One region of the Weizmannia acidilactici genome, then DNA from elsewhere that is predicted to be linked to it. Evidence: riboswitches for the same ligand, from Rfam matches in the RefSeq annotation. Region 1 holds a riboswitch; each other region holds the start of a gene.
What was found. Region 1 has a riboswitch for S-adenosylmethionine ahead of GBH70_RS10300 (LLM class flavin-dependent oxidoreductase). Riboswitches for the same ligand answer to the same signal wherever they lie in the genome.
Positions count from the first base shown of each region.

Region 2: it holds a riboswitch for S-adenosylmethionine, as region 1 does, so the genes downstream of both, GBH70_RS09455 (sulfite exporter TauE/SafE family protein) here and GBH70_RS10300 (LLM class flavin-dependent oxidoreductase) in region 1, are expected to answer to the same signal.
Region 3: it holds a riboswitch for S-adenosylmethionine, as region 1 does, so the genes downstream of both, GBH70_RS13150 (assimilatory sulfite reductase (NADPH) flavoprotein subunit) here and GBH70_RS10300 (LLM class flavin-dependent oxidoreductase) in region 1, are expected to answer to the same signal.

Region 1 covers NZ_BKZR01000025.1:17,252-24,957, reverse strand. The annotation lists gene GBH70_RS10310 (DUF1646 family protein) at 1-575, shown strand, start outside; gene GBH70_RS10305 (ATP-grasp domain-containing protein) at 730-1,677, opposite strand; gene GBH70_RS10300 (LLM class flavin-dependent oxidoreductase) at 1,707-2,732, opposite strand; SAM riboswitch class I at 2,804-2,909, opposite strand; partial or broken gene GBH70_RS10295 (LysR substrate-binding domain-containing protein) at 2,993-3,367, opposite strand; partial or broken gene GBH70_RS17205 (universal stress protein) at 3,389-3,497, shown strand; gene GBH70_RS10285 (ABC transporter ATP-binding protein) at 3,830-5,695, opposite strand; gene GBH70_RS10280 (ABC transporter ATP-binding protein) at 5,692-7,422, opposite strand; gene GBH70_RS10275 (MarR family winged helix-turn-helix transcriptional regulator) at 7,442-7,706, opposite strand, start outside.
Region 2 covers NZ_BKZR01000022.1:1,949-9,654, forward strand. The annotation lists gene GBH70_RS09425 (type Z 30S ribosomal protein S14) at 1-44, shown strand, start outside; partial or broken gene GBH70_RS09430 (zinc-binding dehydrogenase) at 272-388, opposite strand; partial or broken gene GBH70_RS09440 (AMP-binding enzyme) at 898-1,274, shown strand; gene GBH70_RS09445 (ATP-dependent helicase) at 1,379-3,565, shown strand; gene GBH70_RS09450 (glycerate kinase) at 3,924-5,075, shown strand; gene GBH70_RS09455 (sulfite exporter TauE/SafE family protein) at 5,489-6,373, opposite strand; SAM riboswitch class I at 6,584-6,692, opposite strand; gene GBH70_RS09460 (ribonuclease H-like YkuK family protein) at 6,852-7,370, opposite strand; gene GBH70_RS09465 (amino acid permease) at 7,438-7,706, opposite strand, start outside.
Region 3 covers NZ_BKZR01000039.1:17,168-24,873, reverse strand. The annotation lists gene GBH70_RS13150 (assimilatory sulfite reductase (NADPH) flavoprotein subunit) at 1-1,104, opposite strand, end outside; SAM riboswitch class I at 1,304-1,404, opposite strand; gene GBH70_RS13145 (nuclear transport factor 2 family protein) at 1,529-1,894, opposite strand; partial or broken gene GBH70_RS13140 (GNAT family N-acetyltransferase) at 2,530-3,004, shown strand; partial or broken gene GBH70_RS13135 (alpha/beta hydrolase) at 3,470-4,116, opposite strand; partial or broken gene GBH70_RS13130 (GNAT family N-acetyltransferase) at 4,151-4,562, opposite strand; gene GBH70_RS13125 (MOSC domain-containing protein) at 4,583-5,230, opposite strand; gene GBH70_RS13120 (hypothetical protein) at 5,710-5,979, shown strand; gene thiE (thiamine phosphate synthase) at 6,157-6,801, opposite strand; gene thiD (bifunctional hydroxymethylpyrimidine kinase/phosphomethylpyrimidine kinase) at 6,798-7,601, opposite strand; gene thiM (hydroxyethylthiazole kinase) at 7,598-7,706, opposite strand, start outside.

The DNA.
Region 1 (7,706 bases):
CGCTTACCCCGATTGGCGAGCCACTTTCGACCCTTGCGATCAGCAAGTTAAACGAGGACTTTTTTTATCTAATCCGCCTGATCGGGCCGGAAGTGATTTCAGCTATTTTAATTTTCGGCATCTTGGCTGCGGTGGTGATTAAACCGGAAAGCTCGGAATTGGGGCTTCAAAGTGCGCACAACCGTGAATCGTATGTGGATATCGTTTTGCGGACGGTGAAAATTTACTTGTTTGTCATGGGGCTGACGCTGCTCGGGGCGGGGTTTGAACCGCTCATCAACCGTTTCCTGCTTGATTCAAGCCCGTTTATTTTGTACTGGATCAATATGATTTCGGCTGTGCTCGACAATGCAACATTGGCAGCTGCCGAGATCAGTTCGAAAATGGCGAATAGAACCGTCCAGGCCATTTTACTCGGACTGCTGATCAGCGGCGGGATGCTCGTGCCGGGCAATATCCCGAATATCATCTCCGCCGGAAAACTGCGGATCACAAGCCGGGAATGGGCCAGATTCGGGCTCCCGATCGGCCTTGTTGCCATGGCGGTTTATTTTGTAGTGATTTTGTTGGTGTAAGGTATGAAGGACAATTTATGGGACGGCATCGTTAGTTTTGTCCTTCAACCGACTAAGGAAAAACAATACACCAATTTTAAAACTACATTGAATCCTTTATAGACACAAAGGGTTCCCCAAAAGCCATGTGCCCAGTTTTCGGGGGACCTTTCTTTTAGTTTTGCACATAAACATTTTCCAGTTCCGCCCGCAAAAACTTGGCCAATTCAAGCATGCCGTATTTTCCCGCAGCCGCTTCGGCATCGGAATTATAATTTGTATTCGTATTGATGTCGTACGTAAAAATTTCGCCGTCCGCATTGCGGATAAACTCAATGCCCGCAACCTTGATCCCGTTGCCGCGCAGTAGTTCTTCGTATTTTTGAATAATCGGCTCGTTAAAATCGTCAATAATTTGGAACTTCGGTTTTTGTTCCGTTTCCTCGCCGGCAGGGCAGAACAGGCCGCCGATTTGGCAGGCATCGGCAGGGCAGAGTTCAAAACCTCCCGACGTATCCACCCGGACCGCGTACACAAATTTTCCGCCGATGAATTCGCAGCGGGTAATGTAATGCTCCGGTGATTCAATGTATTCCTGCACAAGTGTCACGCCGTCCCGCGGTTCTTCAAACACATCACTTTCAACATACTCCTTGAGCGCATCAACCGAATGAAAAAGCTGGACGCCGAGTCCTTTGCCCGCGCGGTTATGTTTCGTGATAAAAGCAGAGGCCCCAAGTTTTTCTGCGGCTTTGATCATTTGTTTCTTTCCGACCGCGGCAATCGTTTTCGGCGTGCGGATCCCGTATTTCTCCAGTTCCATATACTGGTTCACTTTGCTCACTTCAAGCCGGAGCGCGCTGCTACCGTTGATGACCCGGCGCCCGTGTCGCTCGAGCCAAGCCAAAACGGCCGATGTCAGTTCAGGGGCATAGGTATGTTCCCTCGTGTGTGAGGAAGCGCTCATCCGGCTGAAAAAAATCCCTTCCGGCGGCTCCGAAGTCAGATCCACCGTCCCTTCATCCAAGAACCAAAGCTCATAAGGCAGGCCCAATTCTTCGAACCTCTTTACCAAATGGTCCGTCCATTCCTGATTTTCATGCAAAACATAAATCTTAGCCACGCAGTTTCCTCCTATTTTCCAGTTTTTGTTTATTCCAATAACGGCATGACTTGTTTTGAAAAACGTTCCATCTCTTCCAGTTGCGGGGAAAACTGCAACAACAGCAAATCAACACCGGCATCTTCAAATTCCTTGATGCGGGAAGCAATCTGCTCGGGCGTGCCAATTAAATTCGGCCGCAACCCGCGGTTGGAGACGGAATAATCATACAATTTTACTTGCTGCTCAAGTTGCGATTTGCTGACAAAATCTTTGTAGCCGGCATACCCGCTCGTTTCCTTTACATCCGTAATCCGGGCCAGTTCCGCCTGCGCTTCTTCTTCCGTATCGCGGCAAATCACATAAGCCGCCATGCCGAACGATTCAAACGGTTTTTTGCCTGCCGCTTCACGTCGCTTTTTCATGTCCGCAATTTTGGCGCGCAGTTCTTCCACCGTGCCGCCGTGCATCACGTAAGCATCACAACCGTTCACAATTGCCTGCTTGCCACGCTCGCTTTCCCCACCCGCATAAAGACGCGGATACGGCTTTTGCACCGGTTTTGGCGCAAGATGCGCATTTTCAATTTTGTAAAAACGGCCGTCATACGAAAACGTCTCTTCTGTCCACATTCCTTTCAGCACATCCACAAATTCTTCCGTCATGTCATAGCGCTCATCATGGGCGGTGAAAATGCCGCCGTACTGCTTCGCTTCGCCTTCCCACCATGCTGAAACAACATTTAAGGTAAAGCGGCCGTTGCTGATGCGGTCAATGTTTGCCGCCATTTTTGCGGTAACGGCCGGATTGTGGAAACCGGGGCGGACTGCTGCCATAATTTCGATTTTTTCCGTAACAGCTGCGAGTGCAGCAGCCGTCGACCATGCTTCGAGCGAATCGCTTTCAGGTCCCTTTATGTCATTTAAGTAGAGTTCTGCGATTAAAGTCGTGTCATATCCCCATTTTTCAGCAGACTGGGTCACTGTTTTCGCGTAATCAAACGTCGGCAGCATGTTTTCATCCTCAACATTCCGCAGCCATCCGCCAAAAATCGGCAGCCAAAAGCCGTATTTCATCTGTTGTTCCTCTCCTTTGTGTATGTATGAAAAAAAACTTCCCCGATAAGAAGAAGTTTTCAATCAAACGCCTCTTATCTTTCAGGAATCAATCCTGCTGGAATTAGCACCTTTCAGATAGACATCTGCGGTTGCCGGGCTTCATTGGGCCATTCCCTCCGCCACTCTTGATAAGAATTTTCAATTGTCATATTAATCATACTACAAAACTTTGAATTTGTCATCCTACACCGCTTTATGATCCGTCAGCTTAAAACGATTTACAGATTTTTAATGATAAAGTTCTTAAAAGATGTAACTGCCGGGGACATATAGCCTTCCGCTTTCCACACCATGTAAATTCTGCGGGAGCATTGGAGATTTCGTACCCGTATGACTGAGATTTTACTTTCATTCACATCGGGGATAAACGGAATAAGCGCTACACCTAAACCAGCTCCAACAAGATCTGCGACAGTTCGTTCCTCCAATCCTTCAAAGGCCACCTTTGGTTCGAAACCCGCCTCAACGCATAGTTTATCAATGACCTCTCGAAGTGCAGTGTCATCCTTAAAAAGAATAAACGGTTCGTCTGCCACCTCTATTAAATCTATTTCCTCGATCCCGGCCAGACGGTGGTTTGCCGGTACGATTAAATATAATTCTTCCTATAATGCGACCTGATCATCCATGGGAAGCAGGGGATGAAGCGGCATTAAGGAATTCCTTGGCAGCGTCAGCCATTACGTTGTCCAACATTCAGACATTCCTGTATTGATGATTAAATCATCAGATTCTGATTTTAAAGAAAGACAGCCCGGCGATGCATGTTCGTTTATGCTGTTTTTCAGACTAAAAGGGGCTGTCCCAAAGCACTGAAAAGTAGTTTGATAATGATCGCAAAATTCACGAGACTCCTGCGGGAAAAGCGAGCAAGAAGAGACCCAGTGCGCTTGAGGGACGAGCGAGGAGGCTCACGACGCGTGAGGAAAGCGAGTGAATTTCGCGATCATCAACAATCTCTGATAATTTTTACATTGCATGAAAAAGGGATGTCCCTAAGTCAGTTAACCAACTTTTGGGACAGCCCCGTTTTCATTATATCCTGAAGTAACTTTTTAACCAATCTGCCTTCCTGCCGCAAACTGGCTGTAATAAAGATCAGCGTAAAAGCCGCCTTTTTCAAGCAGGGACTGGTGGGTACCCTGTTCGATCACATCGCCGTGGTTCATCACAAGTATCAAATCGGCATCGCGGATCGTCGACAGCCTGTGGGCGATAACAAAACTCGTGCGCCCTTTCATCAGGTGGGCCATCGCCTTTTGGATTGCGGCTTCCGTTCTCGTATCAACGCTGCTTGTTGCTTCATCCAAAACCAAAATTGCAGGGTCGGCGAGAATCGCGCGGGCAATAGTCAAAAGCTGCTTCTGCCCTTGGGAAATATTTGTTGCTTCTTCATTGAGCACCGTATCATAGCCGTCCGGCAGCACGCGGATAAAATGGTCGGCATGCGCCGCTTTTGCTGCCCGGATGATTTCCTCTTCCGTAGCATTTTCACGGCCGTAAGCGATATTGTCGCGGATCGTGCCGTTAAACAGCCACGTATCCTGAAGCACCATCCCGAATGTCGTCCGCAAATTATCCCGCTTAAGATCGCGGATATCGATCCCATCAATGGTAATTTTGCCGCCGTCCAGTTCATAAAACCGCATCAGCAGATTGATCAGTGTCGTTTTCCCTGCACCGGTCGGCCCGACGATTGCCACCATCTGGCCGGCCTTGACATTAATATTCATATTGCCGATGACCGGCTCGCCGTTTTTATAGCCGAAGCGGACATGGTCGAAAACGACATCGCCTTTTGGACGGGCAAGTATTTTCGCATCTTTTGCATCCGGCACTTCTTCCGATTCGTCCAAAATTTCAAATACGCGTTCTGCAGAAGCAATCGTCGACTGGATGATATTCGCAATGTTGGCCGTTTGTGTAATCGGCTGTGAGAACTGCCGCGAATACTGGATAAACGCCTGCACATCGCCGACTTCAATCTTGTTTTTTGTGACAAGAATGCCACCGGCAACAGCGACAAACATATAGCCGATATTGTTGACAAAATTCATTAGCGGCATCATTGTCCCGGAAATAAATTGCGCCTTCCAGCCTGATTCATACAGCTTATCATTCAGTTCTTCAAATTTGCGAATCGTTTTTTCTTCATGGCCGAAAGCGCGGATAATTTGGTGGCCCGTGTACATTTCCTCAACATGGCCGTTGACCGCTCCGAGCGCCCGCTGCTGCCTGATAAAATGTTTTTGCGATTGCTTCGCCACAAACGCCGTCGCCAAGATGCTGAGCGGGATCGTCAGCAACACAATCAGCGTCATGAGCGGGCTGATCGATAGCATCATTACAATGACACCGATAATCGTCACAAGCGATGTGATCAGCTGCGTCAAACTTTGCTGCAGCGTCGAACTGATATTATCAACATCATTGATGACGCGGCTTAAAATTTCCCCGTGCTGACGGGCGTCATAATATTTCAGCGGCAGCCGCGCCAGCTTTTCTTCGACATCTTTACGCAGCTGGTACACCGTTTTTTGCGCAACACCAGCCATCACATATTGCTGAATAAAACTAAAGACCGAGCTGATCACATAAAACCCGACCAGCCAAATAAGAATTTTGCCGATATAATCAAAATCAATATAGGCACCCGGAACGCCTTTCATTTTCATGACCATACCCTCAAACAGTTTTGTTGTCGCCTTCCCCATAATTTTCGGCCCGACAATCGTAAAAATGACGCTTAAAATTGCCGTAAAAAGCACCGTCACAAGCCGCAGCCATTGCGGTTTTAAATACGTTAAAAGCCGTTTGAGCGTACCTTTAAAATCTTTCGCCTTTTCCGCAGGCATGCCTGCCATCATGTGGCCGCCCGGGCCCCTTCTTACAGGAGGCGTTTGTTTCGTTTCCCCGCTCATGCATATTCCTCCTCTGCCAGTTGGGATGAAACAATTTCGCGGTAAACGCCGCAAGTTTCCAGCAGTTCGCGGTGCGTCCCGATCCCGGCAATTTTCCCTTCATCAAGCACAATAATCCGATCCGCATCCATTACCGTACTCACCCGTTGTGCCACGATCAAAACGCAAGATTCTCCCGTCTCCTTTTTGAGCGCCCTGCGCAAAGCGGCATCCGTTTTAAAATCGAGCGCCGAAAAGCTGTCATCAAACAAATAAAATTCCGCTTTTCTCACGAGCGCTCTGGCAATCGACAGGCGCTGCTTCTGCCCGCCGGAAACGTTCGTGCCACCCTGGGAAATCACTGATTGGAACCCGTCCGGCATTTCTTTTATAAAAGAGGCGGCCTGCGCAACTTCTGCGGCGTGCTCCACTTCGGCATCTGTTGCCTGCTGATTGCCGTAGCGAATATTTTCCGCGATCGTGCCCGAGAACAGAACCGCTTTTTGCGGAACAAACCCGATTTTTTTACGCAAATCTTCCTGCTTCATCTCGCGGATATCTGTCCCGTCGATTAAAATCCTGCCTTCTGTTACGTCATAAAACCTTGGAATCAAGTTCAGTAAAGTGGACTTCCCCGATCCTGTCCCGCCGATTATAGCCGTTACCTCACCCGGACCGGCCTGAAACGAAATATTGGATAGCACCGGCTGTTCGGCATTTTCATAACGGAACGCCACATTGTCAAACACAATCGTTCTGGACAAGTTTTCATTTGCCTGCTTTGGCTCTTTAGGATCGATGATTTTTGTATTCAAATCGAGCACTTCCCGGATCCGCCCCGCCGATACGGACGCACGAGGAATCATAATAAACATTACCGACAGCATAATGAATGAAAACATGATTTGCATTGCATATTGGATAAACGCCATCAAATCGCCGACTTCCATCGCCCCGCTGTCAATACGGTGCCCGCCGAACCAGACAATCGCAATTGTGGAAAAATTTAAGATCAGCATCATCATCGGCATCATTACGGCCATTATTTTATTGACGCGGATTGCCGTATTTGTCAAATCCACGTTTGCATGGTCAAAACGTTCTTTCTCGAAATCCGTGCGGCTGAACGCCCGGATAACGCGGATGCCGGTCAGATTTTCGCGCATGACGCGGTTTAACGCATCCAATTTTTTTTGCATCAATTGAAACAGCGGGATCGCTTTTGACTGTACGAAAAGGATGACAATTGCAATCACAGGGATCGCCACCGCCAAAACGCCTGAAAGTTTTACATCCCGCGTAAGGGCCATGATGATACCGCCGATGCACATTAAAGGCGCCATGACCATCATCCGCAGCATAATCGTCAGCACCTGCTGAACTTGGAAAATATCATTCGTTGTTCTCGTAATCAAAGAAGCAGTGCCGATTTGGTTGATTTCTTCCTGGAAAAACGTTTCGACATGGGAAAAAACTTTACTGCGCAGCACACGCCCAAATCCGGTGGCCGATTTTGCCGTAAAAAAACTTGCCCCGATCGAGCAGAGCATGCCGGCTGCCGCCACTGCGAGCATATAGCCGCCTATTTTCCAAATATACGACACATCGCCGTTTACAACGCCTTTGTCGACAATATCGGACATCAATGTCGGCAAGTACAGTTCCGACATCGTCTGCAGAAAAACAAGCACGATGACAAGCGCCACCTGCATCCAAAACGGTTTTAGATAACGAAATAACTTTATCATAGGCGAGTAGACACTTCCTTTAACAGCTTAACGTATCCAAATAATGGTAAGCCTTTTTTAAATAAGCAATAAATCTTCTTGTTTCTTCTTCCCCCAAATGGTTGACCAATCCCCGAAAAAAACGATTTGCCGCTTCTTCAACCTGGCGGATAGCATGATTACTTTTCTCTGTTAAAAAGACCCGCACCATCCGGCGGTCACGCCTATCTGTTTTTCTTACAATTAAACCGCTTTCTTCCATTTCATTGATCAGTTGCGTCACGGTCGAAGAAGTGACGTGAAGC
Region 2 (7,706 bases), on a different contig from region 1:
CTTATAAAGGCCAAATTCCTGGCGTGAAAAAATCCAGCTGGTAAGCCCTCCTGCCCTCATTATGGGGGTATATATATCTTTCATTCTTCATTATTACTCCGGAAATTCCTCACTTATTCGCAAATTCTTTAAGCCGTTTTAATAGAAATTTAACAAACCGGTTGTACCATAAAATCAGTGGGGATGGCATAAGTGGCCATCATCGGTATTCCGCGTAGGCGGAGCGGATACCATTGATTTCCAGTACAGCCGGCATGTTTACTTGGAAATTCTACAATTTCGAAACATCCAGCACAATTTTTCCTGTGCTCTTTCTGCTTTCCATCCATTCATGGGTTTTCGCGGCTTCTTCGAGCGGATAGTGCCTGCTGATCTTCATATGAAGGCGCCTTTCAGCTAAATATTATAGCACATGCGCTGCGGTGTCCGGCAGCAGTTCCGGCCGGTTTTTGGCTGTTGTCCCGATGCTGAAACCGGGGACGGACCGGTATGAACCGTGTAAATCGGATGACTGGAAGCGGCCCGGTCTTCCGCCGGCATACCCGAATACAACAAGGCGGCCCGTAAATGTAAGGCATTCGCGGCTTTTTCCGACATTTCTGCAGCGATGAAATCCAAAATGACATCTGCGCCTTTGCCGTTTGTCCGTTCATTGACAATTTTTGCAATGTCTTACATACGGTAATTGACGGCAGAATCTGTCCCTGCTTCCAATGCAGCCTCTTTCTTTTCGTCGCTTCAGACCGTTCCGATCACCTGTCCCACGCCTAAAATTTTTGCAAATTGGATTGTGGTAGTTCTGATTCCTCCGGCAGTAGCATGGTATTATGGGTATCATGATTCACACCCCGGTTTTTACCCCCAACTAATTGTAATCGGATACAATAACTTTTTGGCGGCAAACGTTTTTTCCGGACAGGGGATATTGTCAAAATGGATGAAGAAGGCTGCTTTTTCATCGTAGACCGCCTAAAGCAGATGATCAATGAAAGTATGGCCGGCAGAAGTGGAGTCGATATTGTACAAACATCCTGCTATCAAGCAGGCGTATGTCGTCGGTGTCCCGGATCCGAAACGGGGTGAAACGGTCAAGGCTTTTGTCATCCTGAAAGCAGGGTACAAAGGCAAAGTGGCTGAAAAAGAAATCATCAAATGGTCCAAAGGGGAAATGGCTGCTTATAAATACCCGAGAATTGTAGAATTCATCGGACAGTTCCTGATGACGAGCAGCGGAAAAATTATGGCAGGTGCTGCAGGAGCAAGCAAAAGCGGGGGTAAAAATACAGGGGGACAGGGGAAACGGCGTTCTGTTCCCTTTTTTACGTTCTTTCAGCTATGGTAAGATAGAAGCAAAGCATGTTGGAACGGGGCCATTGCAATGAATACGAAACAAGATTTTTTTACCCGCAAAAAAGAAGAGCTCGCTGTTGTGTTGAATGATGTGCAGCTTGCGGCTGTACGCCATACGGAGGGCCCGCTGCTGTTGCTTGCCTCTCCGGGTTCGGGAAAAACGACGACAGTCATTATGCGGATCGCTTATTTAATAGAAGAAAAAGGCGTGGCGCCTTCACGGATCAAAGCAATCACGTTCAGCCGTGCCGCTGCCAATGATATGAAGGACCGGTTCCGGAAGTTTTTTCCTTATCTTCAGCCGGTTGATTTCTCCACGATCCACAGCCTTGCCTTCGAACTTGTCCGCGCATATTTCAGGAAGGTGAATATGCCTTTTCGGCTCATTGAAGGCGATGCGGACATGCAGTTCCATAAGAAAACGATTTTGCGGAATTTGTACAAATCCACAAGCGGCGTGAATATCACCGAAGACCAGCTGGAAGAATTGATGACGTACATCAGCTACATTAAAAATAAAATGGTTCCCTCGGAAAAATGGGCGTCTGTTGCAACTGAAGTACCTGGAGCCGAACGGATTTTAATGCAGTACGAAGCGTTTAAGCGGACCGGCACCGGGCAGCTGCTTCTTGATTTTGACGATATGCTCACGAAGGCAAACGAGATTTTGCAAAAAGATGCGGATCTCCGCCGCATGTACCAAGAACGCTATGATTATGTGCTGACGGACGAAAGCCAGGATACTTCAATGGTGCAGCACGTAATCGTTGAAAAGCTTGTCCAGGTGCACCAAAACTTGTGCGTCGTGGCCGATGACGACCAGTCGATCTACAGCTGGCGTGGCGCCGAGTCGGCTTATTTGCTGAACTTTAAAAAGGTGTATCCGGATGCCAAGATATTATATATGGAGCAAAACTACCGCTCGTCACAGGAGATCGTCACGGCAGCCAACCAGTTTATCAAGCGCAACAAACATCGCTATGATAAAAACATGTTTACCGAAAACCCTGCCGCCGGGCCGATCCGGTTTGTCCGGCTGCCGGATTACAAATACCAGGCAAAGTATTTGGCGCAAAACATCGGGCTGCTGGAGAACTTTTTCGAAACGGCGGTTTTATACCGGAACAACACATCATCGATTGCCTTGATTAACGAGTTTGACCGGGCCGGAATCCCTTTTTACATGAAAGATGCCGATAACCGGTTTTTCTCCCACTGGGTTGTGCAGGATATTTTAAATATGATGCGCCTCACGTTCACGGACAAACGGGCAGACATTCTCGAACAGGTCCATTCGAAACTGAACGGCTACATCACAAAGCAGCAGTTGGAAGCGGTGAAAAGAATCCGCAACAACAAATCTGTTTTTGATAATTTAATTCAATATGCGCCGCTCAAAGCGTATCAGAAGAAACAAATTTTGGAAGTCAAAGAGACGCTCCGGCAGATGAACGGCATGCCGCCGCTTGATGCGATCAAAGTGATCCGGGGCAGGCTCGGATATGAAAAGGCGTTGGAAAATTTATGTAAGAAGTTTGGTTTCAGGAAAGATTACTTGATCGGCATTTTAAACACGCTCGAAGAAATCGCCGATACGCTTTCGACGATGGAGGAATTTGCCGCCCGCCTCAAGCATTTGGAACAGGTTTTAAAAATGGCTAAATTGAAAAAGGGGAAAAATGCCGTCACGCTCTCGACATTTCACAACTCAAAAGGCCTTGAATTTGAAAACGTGTATATGATTGATCTTGTAGAGGGGATCATCCCGGGTTCTGATGAGAAAGAGGACGAGCTTTTAATGGAAGAATCCGTCCGTCTTTTTTATGTTGCCATGACGCGCGCGAAAAAATCACTGGAAATGGTCAGTTATGAAAAGCGAAACGGGAATCAGATGATGGATTCGCGCTTCGTGTCGGCGATAAAAAAGATTGTGAGCGGCCGGAAAAAAACGACGAGAACCGGCAGCGTGGAGCGCAAGGTAAAAATGGTCGGGCTCGGCAAAGACACGGCCGAAATTCCTTACAATCCGAATGCGATCAAAGATGTATCGGCGTTTACGGTTGGCAAAAAAGTTAAGCACCGCGTCTTCGGCCACGGCGAAATACTCAGCGTGGATGGCGATACTTTGGAAATCCGGTTTGAAAAAAGAGTCGTAAAGCTATCCGCGGTGACATGTTTGAAGATGGGGCTGTTGGAGGAGGTTGATAAACTTTAACTAGGCGCCGGGACGCGAAAAAGTGGGAAAGGGAATTACGCTGAATACGGCGGAACTGAAGGTACTGCGGGATTTGCTGAATAAGATGAATTTGTAATTAATTTAAAGGTTGTTCCTAAAAGGGACGGCCTTTTTTCTATTCATGATGGGGTATTGGTATTTGCTTCATTTTGGAATAGAAATCAGCGGAAATCGGCGATATATCAGCGAAAAAGAGAAATATACCCGTGGACGGGGTTTTACATCCATATGGGAGTATGATCGATCGGTACCGCGAAATCAGCCCCTCTATTGCGTCAATTTCTACAGGCCGGCATGATATAATAAAAATCAGTTAACAGTGCAAGAGGTGAAACCCGTGTCCAAATCAAAAATTGTGATTGCTGCGGACTCCTTTAAAGGCAGCGCATCCTCTATGGAAGTGGAAAATTTTATCGAAAAAGGGATTAGAAGAGTGGCCGTGAATGTTGAGATTGTCAAAATTCCCATTGCCGATGGCGGGGAGGGGACCGTTGACAGCCTGGTGTCCGCCTGCAAAGGGAAATACGTATACGAAAAAGTAACCGGGCCGCTTGGAAACAAGGTAAAAGCAAAATATGGGATGCTCTATGGCAATACCGCGATTATCGAAATGGCGGAAGCTTCCGGATTACAGTATGTCGACAAAACAACGATGAATCCATTTAAAACGACCACTTACGGAACAGGAGAATTGATCCGGTCGGCGCTCGGCCGTGGCGCAAAGACAATTTATGTGGGGCTCGGCGGCAGTGCGACCAATGACGGCGGGGCCGGTATGGCGGAGGCGCTCGGCGTATCATTCAAAGACAAGAAAGGCCGCGAAATCCGGCTCGGAGCTGAAGGAGTTAACGAAATCGAGACAATTGATGTTTCTCATTTGGATCCGCGTTTTGCGGATGTTGAAATCATCGGGCTCACGGATGTCACCAATCCGCTTTGCGGCAAAAATGGCGCTTCTTTTATTTACGGGCCGCAAAAAGGTGCGAAGGCAGAAGATTTGCCAATGTTGGACGGTATTCTTTTCCGCTATGCCGAAAAAATAAAAGAACAGCTGGGCATGGACGTTGCCGATGCAAAGGGGGCCGGCGCGGCGGGCGGTCTCGGTGCCGGCTTGCTCGCTTTTTGCGGGGCGAAACTGGAACGCGGCATTGCAAAAGTGCTTGAATTGGTGAATCTGGAACAGCATGTAAAAGATGCTGATCTTGTCATAACGGGAGAGGGAAAAATAGATAACCAGTCGGTGAACGGAAAAGCGCCAATCGGAGTCGCGCAGCTTGCCAAAAAATACGGTATACCGGTCATTGCTGTTGCAGGCAGCGCCGACGATGATCTGCAGGCGGTTTACGAACACGGTATAGATCTGGTCATTGATGCTGTGCCAAAACCGGTAGCATTGAACGAAGCAATTGCAAATGCTGAAAAACTGATTACGAACGCCGGAGAAACGGCGTACCGGGCGTTTTGTTTGGCAAAACGTGCAGAAAAATAGTCCATGCCTGCTTCGACTTGCAGCCGTTCCGAAAAGAAGCAATGCCGTTTTTGAACTAAAAAAGCCATCAGGATATTATGCTGATGATGGCAAAGGATCAAAATGGGGACCGTAAAGCACATTTTACTTTTTGTGGGATATCTTTCGGGCAGGATCGTATCCCATCGATTTTTTAAATGCGGCAACGGCTTCCTCCATCTCCGGTGGTTTATTTTTAGTGGAAATCAAGCGTGCGGCCTGTCCCCCGCTTCCTCAAGTCATGGTTTGCCATTTTTTCAAGTGCTTTAATCGGTACCTTTTCGATCGTACAATCCTCTCCATCAAATTAAGTTTCTTTATTGTGGGGAATTCTTTTTGAATTGAAAATAAGAAAAATCGGACAAATTTTTGCAACCTGTCCGATTCTATCCGCTCTATTCTGCAACTTCTACACCAGGCACGGCCCGTTTATGTTTTCTTGCTGTATAGAAAATCAGGATTCCCCAAATCACAACAATTGCCGTATAGATGATGGTGTACCAGCTGCTGTCCGCATTGGCCAGTTTCAACAAAGTTTGGACATTACTGAACACAATCATGCCGCTTACAATCACGGCAAGCAAATGAGCCGGCATGATTTTGACAAGATAAGCTGCGATCGGCGCTGCGATCAGCCCACCCAACATCAGGGCAATCGTCCAGAGCCAGTTGATCTGCATGGCACCGAGGGATAAAAGAAAGCCGATGCTGGAAGCAAGAGAAACGGCAAATTCACTTGTATCCACCGAACCGATAACTTTCCGGGGTTCAATGTCATTCCTTGACAGCAATGCCGGCGTTGCAATCGGCCCCCATCCGCCGCCTCCGGTTGCATCGAAAAACCCTGCAACAAAACCAAGCGGAATAAAAAATGCATTGGATCGCGATTTCTTTCTGATTTTCAGAGTTCCGTGCGCATTGATTAAAAACCGGACGAGAATATAGATGCCCAGTGCAATAAGGAAAATGGAGATATAAGGTTTTAACGTACTTGCCGGAAGATGGCTGAGTACAGTCGCCCCAAGAAAAGCACCAACAGCCCCCGGAACAACCAATTTCCATATAATACCTTTATCGACATTTCCAAACTTCATATGGGAGACGCCGGATGCCGCCGTTGTAAAAACCTCCGCCAAATGTACGGAAGCCGACGCAACAGCCGGCGCAATCCCGAATGCCAGCAGCAGTGATGTCGAAGTGACCCCATAACCCATCCCGAGGGATCCGTCCACCAGCTGTGCGGCAAGACCTACAAGTGCTAAAACAATTAACTTTTGCATTGTCAATTTCCCCGCTTTCTTGACCGTATAATATTTGGTAATTCTGCCTGTTTAATAATTTCCAGCGTCAGCCTTTCGATAAAATCAGCCCCTTTCGATCAAGTGAAGTATTGCGCATAGGAGGGGCGGAAATTGGAAGAAAGAAAATTTGTACGCCAATTTACAAAAAAATCTTTCCGCCATTACGGAAAGACAGCGTTTTATGTATTTCGCTTATCTTCCAAAATGGTCCCCATTTTGCTGGACTTGGCACCTTACCGTGTGCTGGCAGGTTGTCGGACTTCATTGGGCCAGGTCCCTCCGTCACTCTTGATAAGTCTGTTGTTATGTCAATTTTATCAGAAAGTTGGTAAAAGTCAATGGAATTATTGTAAGTTTTTTTATCGGATTTATATGAAAGGTGAAGTTTGCTTACTTTTCCCCTATATAAGAACAGAAAAAAGCCCCATAAGATTGCAATCTATCTTATGGGGAAAGTTTATTTTGTATACCGGTTCGCATAGCACGAGGCCACAAATGCATCCGGCTTGATTTTCGGCTCCACGCCCATGGATTCCATGCGCGCGACCATTTCATTTACGAAATTGCTCGTTTTGTTCCGCCTGCCTGCGCCGATATCGATATGGCCTTCCATTGTAAAAGAGGCGCCTTCGTACAAATAAGGCAGAATAATATCGATCAGTTCGTTCTTTTTTTCTTCCGTAAACAGAGCGACAATTTCCTCGGTTAAAGATAATTCCAGCGAAATCCGTTCGTGCAAATGGTCCATTCTTCTCGGTACAACCGTTTTCCGGATGCAGGCCCATACACCGTGCCGTTCCTGCTGAATGACAATGCCGGTAATGAATAATGTGTACGTTCTGTGCACTTGTGAATCCGTCCCGACCATTAGGCGGTAATTGCCTTTCGGGTCGAGTTTCATAAAAGCGGCAATATGGAAAAATACTTCTTCGAATGACATATTTTTTTCCTGGAGGTTTTGAAACGACAACTTCATCTCTGCACCACCCATGGCCTTTTCCTTTATTATATGAAAGGCTTTTGTGATGTTGCAGCAAAAAGCTTTATTCAGCCGTTTCTTTTACCCGGAGAGACAAGGCAATCAGCACGGCTAAAATGATCAGGCATACGGTTGTTCCGATTTTACTGCTTCCGCCCAATAAAAATGCCAGAAAAATCCCCGCCAATGCCAAAAACGCAATCCAAGTTACAAACGGATATCCTTTTACGTGGAATGCCGGCCGCTTTTTATATGATTTCCGGAGTTTTAGCTGCGCCCCGCAAATAGCCATCCAGACAAGCAGCACGGTAAAGCCCGGGATCGCCATCAGAT
Region 3 (7,706 bases), on a different contig from region 1:
TTCCACCAAATCGACCAGATCACGGCCGTTAAGATAAGCTTTTGCCTCATCTTCCTTTTCGAGCAATGTCGCCAAAGCGCTGTTTTCGAAAAGCGTTCCCGCCTGCTGGAGCAGTGGTTTTGTTAATCTCGTAATTTCATAGTGGTAAAGCAAAGCTTCCCTTATCGGCAGGACATCGCCTTTTTTATTGATCGTGACCGGTTCCTCAGGGTTCCAGTTCAGCTTTTGGATCAGCCGGTCAACCAGTTCCGGTTCATTTTCCGGATAGATCCCTATGCTGTCCCCAGGTTCAAACGTGAAGTTTGATCCTTCAAGCGACAATTCAAGATGATGTGTCTCTTTATTCGAACCTTCCCAGTTTAAATTGATATTTTCAAGTACTTCCGCATGGAATGGATTGGATTTTGAAAAAGCGGTTTCCTGCGCTTTTGGAGCTGCCCCTGCAGTCTCTCCGCCTGCTGGATACAGGCTTTCGGACGCCTCCAGCACGCCTGTAACGCCTTCAAACCACTCCGCTGCCGATTCCTCATAATCGACATCGCAATCAACACGCGGATAAAACCGTTCTCCGCCCAACTCTTCCAATTTTTTGTCGATATCTTTTCCGGTTTTGCAGAAAAATTCATAAGACTGGTCCCCGAGTGCCAATACAGAAAACTTGACTCCATCCAGTTTCGGGGCTTTTCTGCTGTGGATCAATTCATAAAAAGATAAGGCGTTGTCCGGCGGATCCCCTTCTCCCTGAGTGCTTGTGATGATCAACAGGTGTTTGGCATTCTTTAAATCTCTCGGTTTTACAGCATCCAACGGTGAAAAAGATACTTTGAACTGTTTTTCTTTCAACTTAGCGGAAAATTCTTCGGCAAGGGACTGGGCATTTCCGGTCTCTGAACCGTAAAGAACCGTAACTTCTTTCGTAGCAAGCTGCACTGTTTTTTCCGCAACTGCAACGGAACCTGTATCATTCGCCGCTTGTTCAGCGAGCGGATAAGTTAAATAACCGCTCAACCACAATTTTTGCTGATCCGATAAGGTTTCCAGCAATCGGTTCAATTGTTCTGCCTGTTCTTTACTAAATGGGCTGTTTTGTACGCTTAATGGCAAGATTTCCACCTCACACAAACTTGTTTTATCGCAATGCCTTATATGTATGTTTGTGTTATCTATCGATTCTTAATCCAAATAGACAGGGATGTTTACTTGGATTTGCAGTAACAGCTACCTCCTTGTTTTTGTGCCTATCCCACTAAAAAACCCTTCTTACCGAAAGATAAGAAGAGTTGCGATCCACGCGATTCAACTATTCTTATCTTTCAGACAAATGTCTGCAGGAATTGGCACAGTGTTTTTCAACCTGTTGCCGAGGTTTCAAAGGGCCCTTCCCTCCACCTCTCTTGATAAGAAGTAATAAAAATTATTTAGAAATCATTGAAAACTATTATATAGTTAATTTGCCCAATAGTCAATTATTTTTCGAAAACATATTTGGAAATTGTCTTATAAATGTTGTGTTCCGCGGTTCGGATGGTCAGTTTGAATCACCCGTCTTCGTTCCTTGGTGGAAACGCATCTTCCACTTGCCTTCTGTATGCTTCCATATCGAGCTGCGCAGGGAATGCTGCCCGTTTTCTTTATTAAAAATATGGTAAGTCACAAGTACAATTTCTTCGGACAAGGGATGGATTTCAAAATCACTCAAAACCATTTCCACCTTTCCGATTCCCTCTTCCCCGATTTCCTCGTTTTTGTATAAAATTTTTCCGGAACTGCCGATCTCGAAAAAATTGTCGGCAAGCAATTTTTTTAGTTCTTCCCGTGATCCCCGGACTTCCGGCTGTAATAATTTTTCTTCTAGCTGCTCTAAGTGTTCTTTTAATGAAAGTTGATTAACCATGTTTATTCATCTCGCATTTTTTAATAATTGTACCAAATAATGTGCAAAAATACAGTTGGCATTTTTAATTTTGTTGAGAGTTCGGTAATATTTAATGGGAAGATGTTTATACCCCACGGGAACGGGCGCGGCCTTCCCGCCATCATTACCGGTGCCGGCCCAAAAGCCCCTTTTAAGCAGAAATGTTACTCAAATGGTCTTTATAAAGCTTCTAAGGACTGTTTCAGGAGTTTTATTTTGCTCGAACGGTCCTGACAAAGCTTCTTAAAACCATTTCTTCGGGAAAATTTTCCTCTAACGTGGCTGGCCCAAAAATCGGTAAACAGACTTAGGGGTCCTTTTTTATCGAAGAATGTTGATGATCGAGAAATTCACGCACTTTCCGCTTTTCACACGCATCGCTAGCCTCCTCGCTCGTACCTTAGCACGAGGGGGCTCTTCTTGCTCGCTTATCCCGCAGGAGTCTCGTAAATTTCGCGATCATCAACAGGTAAGATTCCATATGCTATATTTTTATTGGATGTGCAGTTATCGCGCTCCTGGGCACCATGCTGCCGATAAAGCCCCTGCCGCAAAGCGGTTGGGAAATGGAATATCAAAATAACTTAAAGCTATAAAAATAATGGGGTGGGAAAATGAATGTCATTCCAAAAAGCGATATGCCGGAAGCTGTTGTAAGTGCATTTTTTACCAAACATTGGGATGCTCGGAAATGGTGATTTCAAGCGGCATATATAAATGTGACAAACTGGATGGTTTTGCCGCAGTCAGCGAAGATAACAAGATGATTGGTTTAGTTACTTATATAATAAGAGAAAACGAATGCGAGATGATCTCACTGGACAGTATCGTGGAAGACAAAGGAGTCGGATCCGCCCTCCTGAAGGAAGTTGAAAAAGCGGAAAAAGAAAAATCATGTTCGCAAATCAAACTGATCACAACGAATGATAATTTGCATGCGCTGAAGTTTTACCAAAAAAAGGGTTACAGGTTGGCCAATTGTTTATAAATGCCGGTGAAGAGGCAAGAAAAAGAAAGCCGGGGATCCCGCTTATTGCAGACAACAGAATACCGATCCGGGATGAAATACTGTTGGTAAAAAAACTTTAGAAAGAGTGGGCAATCACGGCTGAATATGTAAAAGAATCCAGAAAATTTATTGTAAGCATACCAATTATTTTCGCCGGCTCAACCGTCATTGTCATGAACGAAAAGCGCGAGATGTTATTCCAGTTCCGCTCCGATACAAAAGAATGGAGTTTCCGGGCGGGTGCGATGGAAATAGGTGAAAGTTTTGAAGAAACGGAAAGCCCGCGCATTGTATGAGGAAACCGGCCTGCGCGAAAGCATCTTTTCGGTTTGTTGATCTGTTGCCCGGAAAAGAATTATATTTCCGGTATCCAAACAGAGATGAAATAACAATGTCATCGGCGTTTAGATCGCTGAAGGGGCCACAGGCGAATTGGCCATGGAAGACGGCGAGAGCTTACACCTAAAATATTTTTCGCTTAAACAACTGCCTACAATTTGGACGAAAGAGCCAAAATCATTTTAGAAAAGTACATTTAGCCGCCTTCAAGAAGCAATGCATGCTTCATGCACTGCTTCTTTTATTTTTTCCATTATATTGGCCAAGCAGAAATGGACGCTGGCGTATCAAATTCGCCGATTTCCAAAGAATGGTTGCCGTTCGGGATCACTTCGATTTGAAAACGGGTTTGGCGCAGCTGTTCAATTTTGTCAATATCAAAATGCAGGTCCTGATCCCCGATCACGAGCAGGCCGGCATGTCCGCTTTTCAAAAGCGATTCAAAAACCGGTACAATATTTAACAGCGGTGTAAGCAAAATTTTCGAACCGGAAAAACCCTGCCTTTTCATCAGTGCATTCGCGATGGAAATCGTCCCGAGCGACTTTCCGAGAAAAACACTATCTTGATATTCCCCGTTTTGGAGCACTTCTTCGATCACCGTATCAATGTCAGCCATAAGCGTTTCCGTAACGTCCTCAAGCGGCTTTTTCAGCAGATCGGCTTCATACGCGTAATGGATCTGGACAACATCGATACGGTTTTCCAACATCACCATCGTAGCATAGTAAAGGAGCGGTTTTTCGTATGTATACCCGTCGCCGGAGAACATGAAGCAAATCCGATCAGAATCTGTTTTGGCATGCGTATAGCGGATTGGATGACCCGTGTGTAAAACTTTATTTTCGGCCATAATTTGGATGTGCTTTCTCCCCTTTCATGTAAGGTTATTCCAAATACTCGTCCGCCAAGCTTTCACGAAGATAATGCGCCATACCGGTTTTAATTTTTTTAAAGCCAAATTTTCGGTAAAATGCTTCATTTCCCGATGGTGGAGATCAAATGGACGCAGGAAACACCGCGCAGTTCACGAAGCAAATATTCCATGATGTACCTTGCGACGCCGCGGCCTTGAAAATCGCGGTGTACGACGACATCGTAAATGGCAGCATTAAAAACGCAGTCTGACAGTGCCCGGCCAAAACCGACAATCCTGCTCCGACGCCAATGCAGTCACATTGCTTGAAAAACCTGTGTAATGATCGCTTTCGTATGATTATTCCAGCCGACAGATTGATAGATTTCTACCATTTCATCCAAATTTGCCTGTGAAAAATCATCAAGAATTTTAATGTCCAACAGATCGTTTTCCTCTCCACTTATTGTTGATACAATAATTTCCGAAACGGCTTCCGCCAAGCTTCGGCCAGCGCTTCTACGCTTAAAATTTCCGCCATCGCAGCATAATTCGTCTTATCATGATATCTGATTTGATTGAGATACAAAATGGAAAGCTGCTTTTCCCCTTTTTCCAGCAAAATGAACCGATCATTTTTTTGGACAAAGCCTTCTTTCAAGACGCGCATGTAAAAGCCGGTATAGCCGGTTTCTATGATATCAGCCGGAAAACGATCCAATTCGTATCTTGCCGCAATTTTATAGCACGGTTCACGCGGCTGGGACACTTGTACAACCGCTTCCCCCATTTGAAAAACATCCCCGATATGTATATCCGCTTCCGTCAGCCCGGAAAGTGTAATATTTTCGCCGAACGCCCCGGGTTCAAACGTGCGGTTGAACTTTTTTTCCCATACAGGAAAATGGTCAGCAATATAGACACAGACCGCCTTGTCTTCGCCTCCGTGATGGACGATATCCGCCTGCTCGTCGCCCTCAAAATTGATTTTTGCTAAAAAAACCGGGCCGTCCTGCGGTGCTTTAAAAATCCCGCTCTGCACAACTTTCTTTTTATACGGCAGTGGCTGCGGTTTGCCAACATTTACCGAAACGACAACGCCCTTTGCCATTCATCATCGCTCCTTTTTAAACTGTTTGTCTAAATTTTACCATAACGGAAATCCGGTTTGATAAACAATTGAAAAAAGAATATGAAAATGGAACGGGATCCCTTAATTTAAACACGAATATTTCACTTTTTCATCAACCGCCCTCATATATTCATTTTTATCTTCCACATGGTTTTCGATATCAAATGGTAATGTTTCCAATACTTCTTTTAACTGGATGTTCCGCTGTTCTTGTCTTGGTGCGAAATCATGCAGTCCCTGAATGCCAGTCGCATTTCACCTGTCTGTCAATCAGATTAAATAACGCTTCCTTATGATGTTGCTGCAGAAATTCTACGTATAGTTGACCATCAATGTTATGATTGAACATCACCATCCCCTGTCAAATTTTACTTTTTTGTGAATTTATAATGCTAAAATTTAATTAAGATACGATGAACCGGAGGATGATATGAAATTTAGAAAAGCTGCACCAAAAGGTGGAAGGGATTGCGAAAGTGCATGTGGATGCGTGGAAAACGACTTACAAAGGGATCGTGCCTGATGCCTGCCTGGACACCCTGACATACGAGGAAAAAATAACACTTTGGAATCAAGTGCTGGCCGATTCCCACCAAACTGTATTTATGACTGAAAATCAAAAAGGGAAAATGATCAGTTTTACCGGCGGCGGTAAAACGAAAGCAAATAAACAAGAAAGCTCCGGTTATTTAATAGCCATCTATATTTTAAAAGAATCCCGGCGCTAAAGTACCTGGCAGGAACTGGTTGAAGCATTATTCACACAAATGAAAAAGAAGGGGTTTGAACCATACTTGTAGATGGATTTGAAGAAACCCCTCCCGTTATTTCTATGAAAAAAGAAACAACAACCATTGGAGATTCCGATCTCGGTCAGCCGGTTTACATATGGAACATTTAGATCATCAAGTTAACTCTTTTTTCAAGGCTGCCGCAGCAATTGCTGCATCTCCAGCACCCGCAATTGCAGAAATCACCGAGATGCCATCAGCGCCGGCTTCTATGACGCTTTTTGCATTGCCGCGGCCAATTCCGCCGATCCCGACGATTGGCAGCCGGATACCGTTTTTCCGCATATCAGTGATCACAGATGTTCCTTGCGCCGCTTTTGCATCTTCTTTCGATTTCGTCGGGAAAATCGGGCCTACCCCGAGATAATCCGCCCCGCCGTTTACTGCTTGCCTTGCTTCTTCGACAGTATGAGCTGAAACACCGATGATTTTATTCCCGATTTTTTCGCGAACCGATTCCAACGGCTCATCTTCCTGCCCGATATGCACGCCGTCCGTATCCAGTTCCAAAGCCAAATCAATATCATCATTTACGATAAAAGGAATGCCATGGTTTTTGCATATCCATTGCAATTCCTCTCCAAGTGCTTTCTTTTCATCTCCTTTAAGCGCACCTTTTCCTTTTTCCCGGAACTGAAATAAAGTAACACCGCCATTGATAGCATCTTCCAACACCTGCTGCGGGCGGGACTGGCAGTTCGGGCTGCCCATAATGAAATACAATTTCAATGCAGCGCGCAAATCTTTCTCCTCTATCATTTTACCATGCTCCTTTTCCTGTACGCCCAGTGGTTTGTCGGCCCGTGCCCGTTTCCGATTTGGATGCCGTCTTCAATCGCAGCCGTAATAAAATCTTTCGCTGTTGCTACTGCATCGAAAACGTCCGCGCCTTTTGCCAGCTCTGCCGTAATGGCGGATGAGAACGTGCAGCCGGTTCCATGTGTATTTTTCGTTACGAATCTTTTGGCGGTGTACTCGTAAAAGTTCCGCCCATCAAAAAGCAAATCGCGGGATACCGGGGAATTTTCGTGGTGGCCGCCTTTAATCATGACATACCGGACCCCGGAATCTGAAATGATCCGGGCTGCTTCTTTCATATCCGGGAAATGATGGATCTTAATTCCTGAAAGCTCTTCTGCTTCGGGAATATTCGGTGTCACAATGAATGCAAGGGGGAGCAGCTTATTTTTTAAAGCGTGTATCGCTTCCTGCTGCAGCAGCGTTTCCCCGCCTTTGGCAATCATCACCGGATCGACAACGGTTTTTTCCCAATGATATTCCTTGATTTTCTCCGCAATAGCCTCAATAATGGCAGAATCAAACAGCATTCCTGTTTTTAATGCGTCCGTCCCCATATCTTCCGCAATCGAATCGATTTGACGGACCACCGCTTCCGTCCCTAATGGAAAAACGCCCTGGACACCGAGCGTATTTTGGGCGGTTACGGCGGTAATCACCGACATGCCATACACTTCCAGTTCCTGAAACGTTTTTAAGTCCGCCTGAATGCCTGCACCGCCGCCACAGTCGGAACCGGCAATCGTCAACGCTTTTTTCATTGAATAATCCCTGCTTTCTTTTCAAACGAACCATACGCTTCCAAATCCTCGGCACTAAGCGTTGCAAGCTGGTTTAAAAATTCGATTTGAAAACTTCCCGGCAAA